Regions from separate parts of the Serratia grimesii genome, predicted to be linked through region 1. Evidence: predicted binding sites of a transcription regulator. Region 1 holds the regulator's gene; the other holds the start of a gene.
The links. The regulator LexA, encoded in region 1, represses DNA repair genes until DNA is damaged. The targets are predictions, from matches to a motif close to TNCTGTATGTACATACAGNA.
Positions count from the first base shown of each region.

Region 2: uvrB (excinuclease ABC subunit UvrB) is a predicted target of LexA. The motif match lies at 2,228-2,247, and genes of this name have one in related genera.

Region 1 covers NZ_LT883155.1:4,677,193-4,681,409, forward strand. Annotated here, with positions in the region: gene zur (zinc uptake transcriptional repressor Zur) at 1-196, shown strand, start outside; gene SGBXF1_RS21825 (CsbD family protein) at 290-499, opposite strand; gene dinF (MATE family efflux transporter DinF) at 765-2,105, opposite strand; gene lexA (transcriptional repressor LexA) at 2,207-2,815, opposite strand; gene SGBXF1_RS21840 (diacylglycerol kinase) at 2,937-3,305, opposite strand; gene plsB (glycerol-3-phosphate 1-O-acyltransferase PlsB) at 3,455-4,217, shown strand, end outside.
Region 2 covers NZ_LT883155.1:1,352,844-1,357,060, reverse strand. Annotated here, with positions in the region: gene uvrB (excinuclease ABC subunit UvrB) at 45-2,057, opposite strand; gene SGBXF1_RS06315 (ATP-binding cassette domain-containing protein) at 3,387-4,097, shown strand.

The DNA.
Region 1 (4,217 bases):
CGGTCAGGTGACAGAACGCACGACTGAAGGGATCGAAGATACGCTGCAAAAACTGGCTAAAGAGTCGGGTTTTGTCCTGCGTCATAGCGTAGTGGAAGCACACGGTCTGTGCGTCGCCTGCGTTGAAGTAGAAGCTTGCGACAGCAAGCATGATTGCGGCGAACATGACCATAGCATTGCTATCAAGAAGAAATAAGCGGGGTTAGCAGGCACCTCCCTGTGTCTGCAGACTTGGCGTCAAGGGGGGAGACACCAAGCTTCTGGCCGCAATCTGCTGCTGCCTATCGCTCTACCAGCGATATTTGTTGTGATCTTCCCAAGACTTCACTTCTTTTTCGGCCGCCTCTTTCTGGTAGCCATAACGCTCTTGGATTTTACCGACAAGCTGTTCGCGTTTCCCTTCGATGACCGTCAGATCGTCATCGGTCAGCTTGCCCCATTTTTCCTTCACTTTCCCTTTAAACTGCTTCCAGTTACCGTCGGCTTGATCTTTGTTCATAGTATCTCCGTTAACCTGTGGTGAATCAGTTTCAGATCCTGCTGGCCGAGGAGAATCCCCGTTCACTTCGCCAGCCACATGATTAATTATAGAAGCAGATAGCGACAAACAAATAAAAACCAGAATTAAAATCCATTTTTAAATCAAAAATAAGAAAAAAACGCCAACAAACAACTTCCTATGCGACATTATTCGCAGGCGATAATATGTAACAAAATACAAATTAAAACATAAATGAATTTTATGTTTTAGTGAGAAAATCACATCATTGCGCGGTTGAAAACCAGCTGCCGCGCAGCCTGTGACGGTGCCAAATCCATCCAAGCGCGATGCCACGCAGCGCAAGAAAGACCGCCAGCGCCAACCATAATCCATGGTTGCCCAAGACAGGCACGCTTAACAGCGTCAAGCCGTAGCCCGCAGCCGCTACGGCCATGCTGTTACGCATTTCTGCGCCGCGAGTTGCACCAATGAACATGCCATCCAGTAAATAGCACCACACCCCTACCAGCGGGAGCACCACCTGCCAAGGCAGATAGTCTCTCGCCATCGCGCGCAGTTCTGGCAGCGAGGTCAATGCCGCAATGATTTGCTGCCCGGCAAACGCATAAACCACACCAAAGGCCAGCGCCACCAAACAGGCCTGTCGGCAAGCAGCCCGCCACACCTTGCGCAATTGGCTATCATCGCGTGCGCCATAGGCATGACCAGAGTGCGCTTCTACCGCGTAGGCAAAACCATCAAGCGCATAAGCGGTAAAGGTCAGTAAATTCATCAGTACCGCATTGACTGCCACTACGTCACCGCCAAGTCTGGCACCGAAGATAGTCAACGATGCCAAGCACAGCTGCAGCAACAGTGAGCGCAACATAATATCGCGGTTCAGCGCGAGCAGACGCCGGAGGTTTCCGCGCCAGGCATGGCGCAACATGGGTACCGAAATACCGCGTATGCGCATTACACGCCAGGACAGCCATAGCCCCAGCAGCAGCGTGGCATATTCAGACAAAGCCGTCGCTGTCGCCGCCCCCTGAACATTCCACCCCAGCCCCATCACCAGCCAGATATCCAGTACGATATTTAATAGATTACCGACAATCAGCAGAACGACCGGCGCCCGCACGTATTGCACGCCAAGCAACCAGCCCAAGATCACCATATTTGCCAATGCCGCTGGCGCGCTCAGCCAACGGATTTCAAGAAACAACCGTGCCTGCTCAAGCACCGCGTTATCGCCGCCGACAATATGCAGTGCCGTATTGATCAACGGATGGCGTAGCAACACGATAGCGACACCGGCCAATACCGCCAGCAACAGCGGTTGCATAAAGGCGCGTGCCAATCCCTGCGGGTTTTGTGCGCCCAACGCCTGTGCCGTCAACCCGGTGGTACTCATGCGCAAGAACAGCAGCAGCATAAACAGGAAGCTGGTGGCCATCGCGCCAACCGCCACGCCCCCCAAGTAAATCGGACTATCCAGGTGGCCAATGACCGCTGTGTCGACCAACCCAAGCAGTGGCACAGTGATATTGGAAAAGATCATCGGTAGCGCAAGACGCCACAAGGCTTTATCGGTATCGCTGGTAAAAGCAGAAATCAGGCGCATAGTGAAATGTTCCCGTGGCAGTGCGGTTTTAATCAGTCAGAAATGACATCGCCCCAGAGCTGGGGCGATTTAAATCAGAGAACGATGTTCGGGCGTGGGGATTAAACCCAGTCGCCATTGCGGATCACACCGACCGCCAGACCTTCAATGGTGAAATTCTGCTGGCGCAGATCAACCACAATCGGTTGGAACTCACTGTTTTCTGGCAGCAGTTCAACGACATTGCCGTGTTTTTTCAGACGCTTAACTGTGACTTCGTCTTCAATACGCGCCACAACGACCTGGCCGTTACGTACGTCCTGAGTTTTATGTACCGCCAGCAGGTCGCCGTCGAGAATACCGATATCACGCATCGACATACCGTTAACCCGCAGCAAGAAATCTGCACTCGGTTTGAATAAGGAAGGATCCACTTTGTAGTGCCCTTCGATATGCTGTTGCGCCAACAGCGGCTCACCAGCGGCCACGCGGCCAATCAGCGGTAAACCTTCTTCATCTTCCATCAGCAAACGAATGCCGCGCGACGCACCAGAGACGATCTCGATGACGCCTTTACGCGCCAATGCTTTCAGGTGTTCTTCTGCAGCATTTGGCGAGCGGAACCCCAGACGCATGGCGATTTCGGCGCGCGTTGGCGGCATGCCAGTGGACGAAATATGATCGCGAATCAGATCATAGACCTCTTGCTGTCTGGTAGTTAGTGCTTTCATTCCGCCCCCTGTTTGTTTATACAGTCTTGCTGTGAGTATATACAGGTAAGTGCGGCTTGGGAACCGAAGAATGAATAAAAATCAGGGATTAGCGACCCATGTCGCAACAGGGCCACCCCACTCAGGCAAAGTGCTGCCAGAGTACCGAGCCCCAGACAAACAGTGCCAAAATAATTGCCAGTGAAACTGCCGCCGACCCCATATCTTTCGACCGGCCCGAAAGCTCATGATGTTCAGTACCCACCCGATCGACAATCGCCTCAATCGCGCTGTTGAGCATCTCGACGATCATCACCAGCAGCACCGATCCGATCAGTAAAATGCGTGCTATCGCACCCACGTCCAGCCAAATCGCCAGTATGATAGCCAGCACGGTCGCCACCAGTTCTTGGCGGAATGCAGCTTCATGCTGCCAGGCAGCGGAAAAGCCTTTATAAGAGTAGCCGGCGGCTTTAATAATACGGGTCAGGCCGGTTGCTTGGTTTGCCATGTTTTTTAGTGCCTTTCACAGAGGTAAGTCATAATTAAAGAGTCTAGGCCAGGAAATGCTTCCGGCTCTCGGTTTTCCAACACCACAGATCTGCTACCCGGTTTCTGGTATGCTTGCGGCGCATTGCTAACAAGAGGCTTCACGTTGTTATGTCAGGTTGGCGTAAAATTTATTATAAACTATTGAATTTACCACTCAAATTGTTGGTAAGAAGTAAGGTTATCCCTTCAGATCCGGTCACGGAGTTAGGGTTGGATCCCTCACGGCCGATTTTGTATGTTTTACCTTATAATTCCAAGGCGGATTTACTGACGCTACGCACCCAGTGCCTGGCGCAGGATCTGCCCGATCCCCTCAATCCGCTGGAGATAGACGGTACCGTGCTGCCTAGCCACGTGTTTATTCACGACGGCCCGCGCGTATTCCGCTACTACACACCGAAAGAAGAGTCAGTAAAACTGTTTCACGACTATCTGGATCTGCACCGCAGTAATCCGGATCTCGATATTCAGATGCTGCCTGTTTCAGTGATGTTTGGTCGTTCTCCAGGCCGCGAAGGCCATGGCACGCCGCATCTGCGCCTGCTTAACGGTGTACAGAAGTTCTTTGCCGTGTTGTGGCTCGGCCGCGACAGCTTTGTGCGTTTCTCCAACACCGTTTCGCTGCGTCGCATGGCGACGGAACACGGCACGGACAAAACCATCGCACAAAAACTGGCGCGCGTAGCACGAATGCACTTCTCGCGTCAGCGTCTGGCAGCCGTTGGCCCAAGCCTGCCGGCCCGTCAGGACCTGTTCAACAAACTGTTGGCGTCCAAAGCGATCGAGAAAGCAGTCGAAGACGAAGCGCGCAGCAAGAAAATTTCCCATGAGAAAGCCCAGCAGAACGCCATTGCGCTGATGGAAGAAATCG
Region 2 (4,217 bases), 1.8 Mb from region 1:
GATTTTATGTTTGGCAGCGCTGCCTCACGCAGCGCGCCAACCGGTCACGAAATTGCGATAAACTGCTCACGCAGCTGGTGAATTTCGTCACGCAAGCCCGCCGCCTGTTCGAACTCAAGGTTCTGAGCATGCGTGTACATCTGCGCTTCCAACTCGCGGATTTTTTGATCCAAAGCTTTTGGCGTGAGGTTTTGGTACTGCTCTGCATTTTCCGCCGCCTTACCCTTCCCTCGGCCTTTACCGCGATTACCCGGTTTGCCCAGTTGCAGAATATCAGAAACTTTCTTGTTCAGGCCCTGCGGCACAATGCCGTTTTCTTCGTTGAACGCCTGCTGTTTGGCGCGACGGCGCTCAGTCTCGCTAATCGCCCTGGCCATCGAGTCGGTAATTCTGTCGCCGTAAAGGATCGCCTTACCATTCAGGTTACGTGCCGCACGGCCAATGGTTTGGATAAGCGAGCGTTCCGAACGCAGGAAGCCTTCTTTATCGGCGTCCAAAATCGCCACCAGCGACACCTCAGGCATGTCCAACCCCTCACGCAGCAAGTTGATACCCACCAGCACATCAAACTCGCCCAGGCGCAGGTCACGAATGATTTCGACACGTTCCACGGTATCAATGTCCGAATGCAGGTAACGTACGCGCTCACCATGCTCTTCCAGGTATTCCGTCAGGTCTTCCGCCATGCGTTTGGTCAGTGTGGTGACCAGCACCCGCTCGTTGATCGCCACCCGTTTACGGATCTCAGAAAGCAGATCGTCCACCTGGGTAGTCACCGGTCGCACTTCTATCAGAGGATCCAGTAGCCCAGTTGGTCGCACAACCTGATCGATAATGTCATCGCCGGATTTCTCCAGCTCATACTTGCCTGGTGTGGCTGACACATAAATCGTCTGCGGAGCCAGTGCTTCAAACTCTTCAAAGCGCAGCGGACGGTTGTCCAGTGCCGAAGGCAGGCGAAAACCGTATTCAACCAAGGTTTCCTTACGCGAACGGTCACCCTTGAACATGGCACCGATTTGCGGAATGGTGACGTGTGATTCGTCGACCACCAGCAGGCCATCGGCCGGTAAATAGTCAAACAGCGTTGGTGGCGGCTCGCCTTCCCCACGCCCTGACAGATAACGCGAGTAGTTTTCAATGCCGGAGCAATAGCCCAGTTCGTTCATCATCTCCAGATCAAACTGAGTGCGCTGCGTCAAACGTTGTTCTTCCAGCAGCTTATTGTTGGCCAGTAACACCTTTCGCCGCTCGGCCAGATCCACTTTGATCTCTTCCATCGCCTGCAGGATCCGCTCACGCGGCGTCACGTAGTGCGACTTCGGATAAATGGTAAAGCGCTGTACTATCTGCTCGATCTGCCCGGTCAAGGGATCAAACAACGAAAGCCGTTCTACTTCTTCATCAAACAGCTCAATACGCAGCGCCAACTCGTCTGACTCTGCCGGGAAAATATCGATCACCTCGCCGCGCACACGGAAGGTTGCGCGCTGGAAGGCTTGATCGTTACGGGTATATTGCAGTTCTGCCAAACGGCGCAGGATCGAACGCTGATCGATAATCATACCTTTGGTCAGATGCAGCATCATCTTCAGGTACAGATCCGGATCGCCCAAGCCGTAGATCGCGGATACCGACGCCACCACGATAACGTCGCGACGTTCCAGCAACGCTTTGGTCGCAGAAAGGCGCATTTGCTCGATGTGTTCATTCACCGCAGCGTCTTTCTCAATAAAAGTGTCGGAGCTGGGAACGTAGGCTTCGGGTTGGTAATAGTCGTAGTAAGAAACAAAATACTCGACCGCATTCTCAGGAAAGAACTCTTTCATCTCGCCGTAAAGCTGTGCCGCCAGCGTTTTGTTGGGTGCCAGCACCATGGTCGGCCGGTTAAGATCAGCGATCACATTAGCGATAGTAAATGTCTTACCCGAACCGGTAACGCCCAATAGAGTTTGGTGAGCAAGGCCGTCTTCCAGACCCTCTTCCAACTTACTGATGGCTTGCGGCTGATCGCCGGCCGGTTTGAAATCAGAATGCAGTTTGAAAATTTTACTCATATACCCTTCGTCTTTCAAATTGCCACGTTGCTGCCGGCGGTCGTGGTGAGCGGGCGCAGCATGCAGCGCCCCTACCTGGAGATATGCGCGCTCAGGCGGCCATAGAGCTAATGCTCGATGAATGGCCTCTAATTATGGAAAGCCCCGGCGATTTTCGCCAGTGCCTATGATACTGGATATAAAACCAGCTTCAAGCGATTCGTCTCTTTAGCGTGCGTCAAACCAGGCTGAATGCACCGGTAGAGTTACAGCGGCGTGACATTTTTATTGTCAATAACAGATTTATCCCCAAAATCCGTCACGAATTAACTTCTTGGTATCACTCAGGCCAAAAATCATACATAGAGACTTCATCGGTACAATGCCGGCTTGATTTTAGTTAATTTATTGATAAATAATAATTTTATAAAAAAGACGAGATTGCGGACAAAGCGAACAGAACCCGCGTCAGCTCTCGCTTCAAACCGCTTTTCTAAATCTAATGCACAAGGTTATCCACAGGAATAGTGGATAACTCTCACCGCCCCGCCAGTGGCGGGAGTTGCAGAAAGAACGCTTTTTGCCGTTTCTCATCGCCTGAACGGCTTTTTTAGTTATTTTTTCACAAAAATATCGCTCTGTTTATGCCGATTAATGCTAAAAAGACCCATTGCCAAAAACAGATTCATCTCATTGTTACCGTCACCTGTTGCATCTTTCCACAACCGGCGAAATAGTTTGCACCATAACTATTCTTCGCAGCACTGGAAGAGTGCAAAAATCGTCCGCGTTAACTTTCCCCCTCTGTTCTCCCCTGTAGCAATACCCCGGCTCAGCCCGGCTAGCCGTTAACAAGGCAATAACAATCACCCTTTTTAATTGATGTAAAAAGTTGGCCCACTGCTTGCATTACCTTTTCACACCAAAAGTCCACTGGGATAAATATTCGGGGCTGGGCGGAGAAATGACCGGTAATCCGCTCAACCTCAGCACAGTACGAAATAGCAGACATTTGCGTGTTAAAAACAGAAGAGCGCTGACAAACGGTTATTAGTCACCTTTTTAGGCTCTATATTGCTTGTTTCACCTTGAACCGAACTACCTCATTAAAGGTAGTCGAACAGCATTTTATTCTGGACATTTAGACACTCGGGAAAGAAACCGCAAACGCGTAAACGGCAACCAGGACGGGATAAAACAAGGAAGTAGAGAGTTCGATTAGCGTTCCTGCACCGGTCGTCCCGTCGCACCACCAGGTGTGATCGGCGTGACCAGTTAAGGCGGCGTTACGCCAGCGCCCCAAGGGCGCACATCCACGAGTGGTATACAGGTCTTTGAGGAGAGTGCAGAATGTTGAGTTTAAGGGCAGTAAATCAGTTCTACGGGCAAAATCACACCCTCTGGGACATCAATCTTGAGTTGCCACGCGGCCAGTGTACAGTGCTGATTGGCCGTAACGGTGTAGGCAAAACCACACTGGTCAACTGCATTATGGGTCACTTGCCTGTCGTCAGTGGCAGCATGACCTGGCAATTGGCCGACGAACCCCCGCAGAATCTATTACAGCAACCGGTTGAAACCCGTGCGGCACTTGGCATCAGCTATGTACCGCAGGGCCGGCAGATATTTTCTCAGCTCAGCGTGGAAGAAAACCTACAGGTAGCACTCATGGCCAGCCGCGATAAGACCCGTCGCATTCCGCCATTGGTTTACACCCTGTTCCCCAATCTGCGGGAAATGCGCAGCCGGCGCGCTGGCGACTTAGCCAATGGTGAACAACAACAACTGGCGATTGGTCGTGCTCTGGTACTGGAACCCGAGTTACTGATACTCGATGAGCCCACCCATGGCGTTCAGCCGACAATCGCTGGCGATATCGGTAACGTGATCCGTAAACTCAACCGTGAACTGGGTATGACTATCCTGTTAGTCGAGCACAAACTGCCGTTTGTTCGTCGCGTAGCGGATCGTTTTTACCTGATGGACCAGGGGCGCAGCGTCGCAGATGGCACACTAGAACAGTTGGATGAAGAATTGATTAATGCCTATTTGGCCGTGTGACTGACAGGGGCGTGAAATATTGCGCCCCACTTCTCATCGAGAAACGGTTGCTTTGCTAAGGGCAGCCGCTGTTGTACCAACACTGGCAGAACCAGGTAGGCTGGCAGCTGCCAACATCTC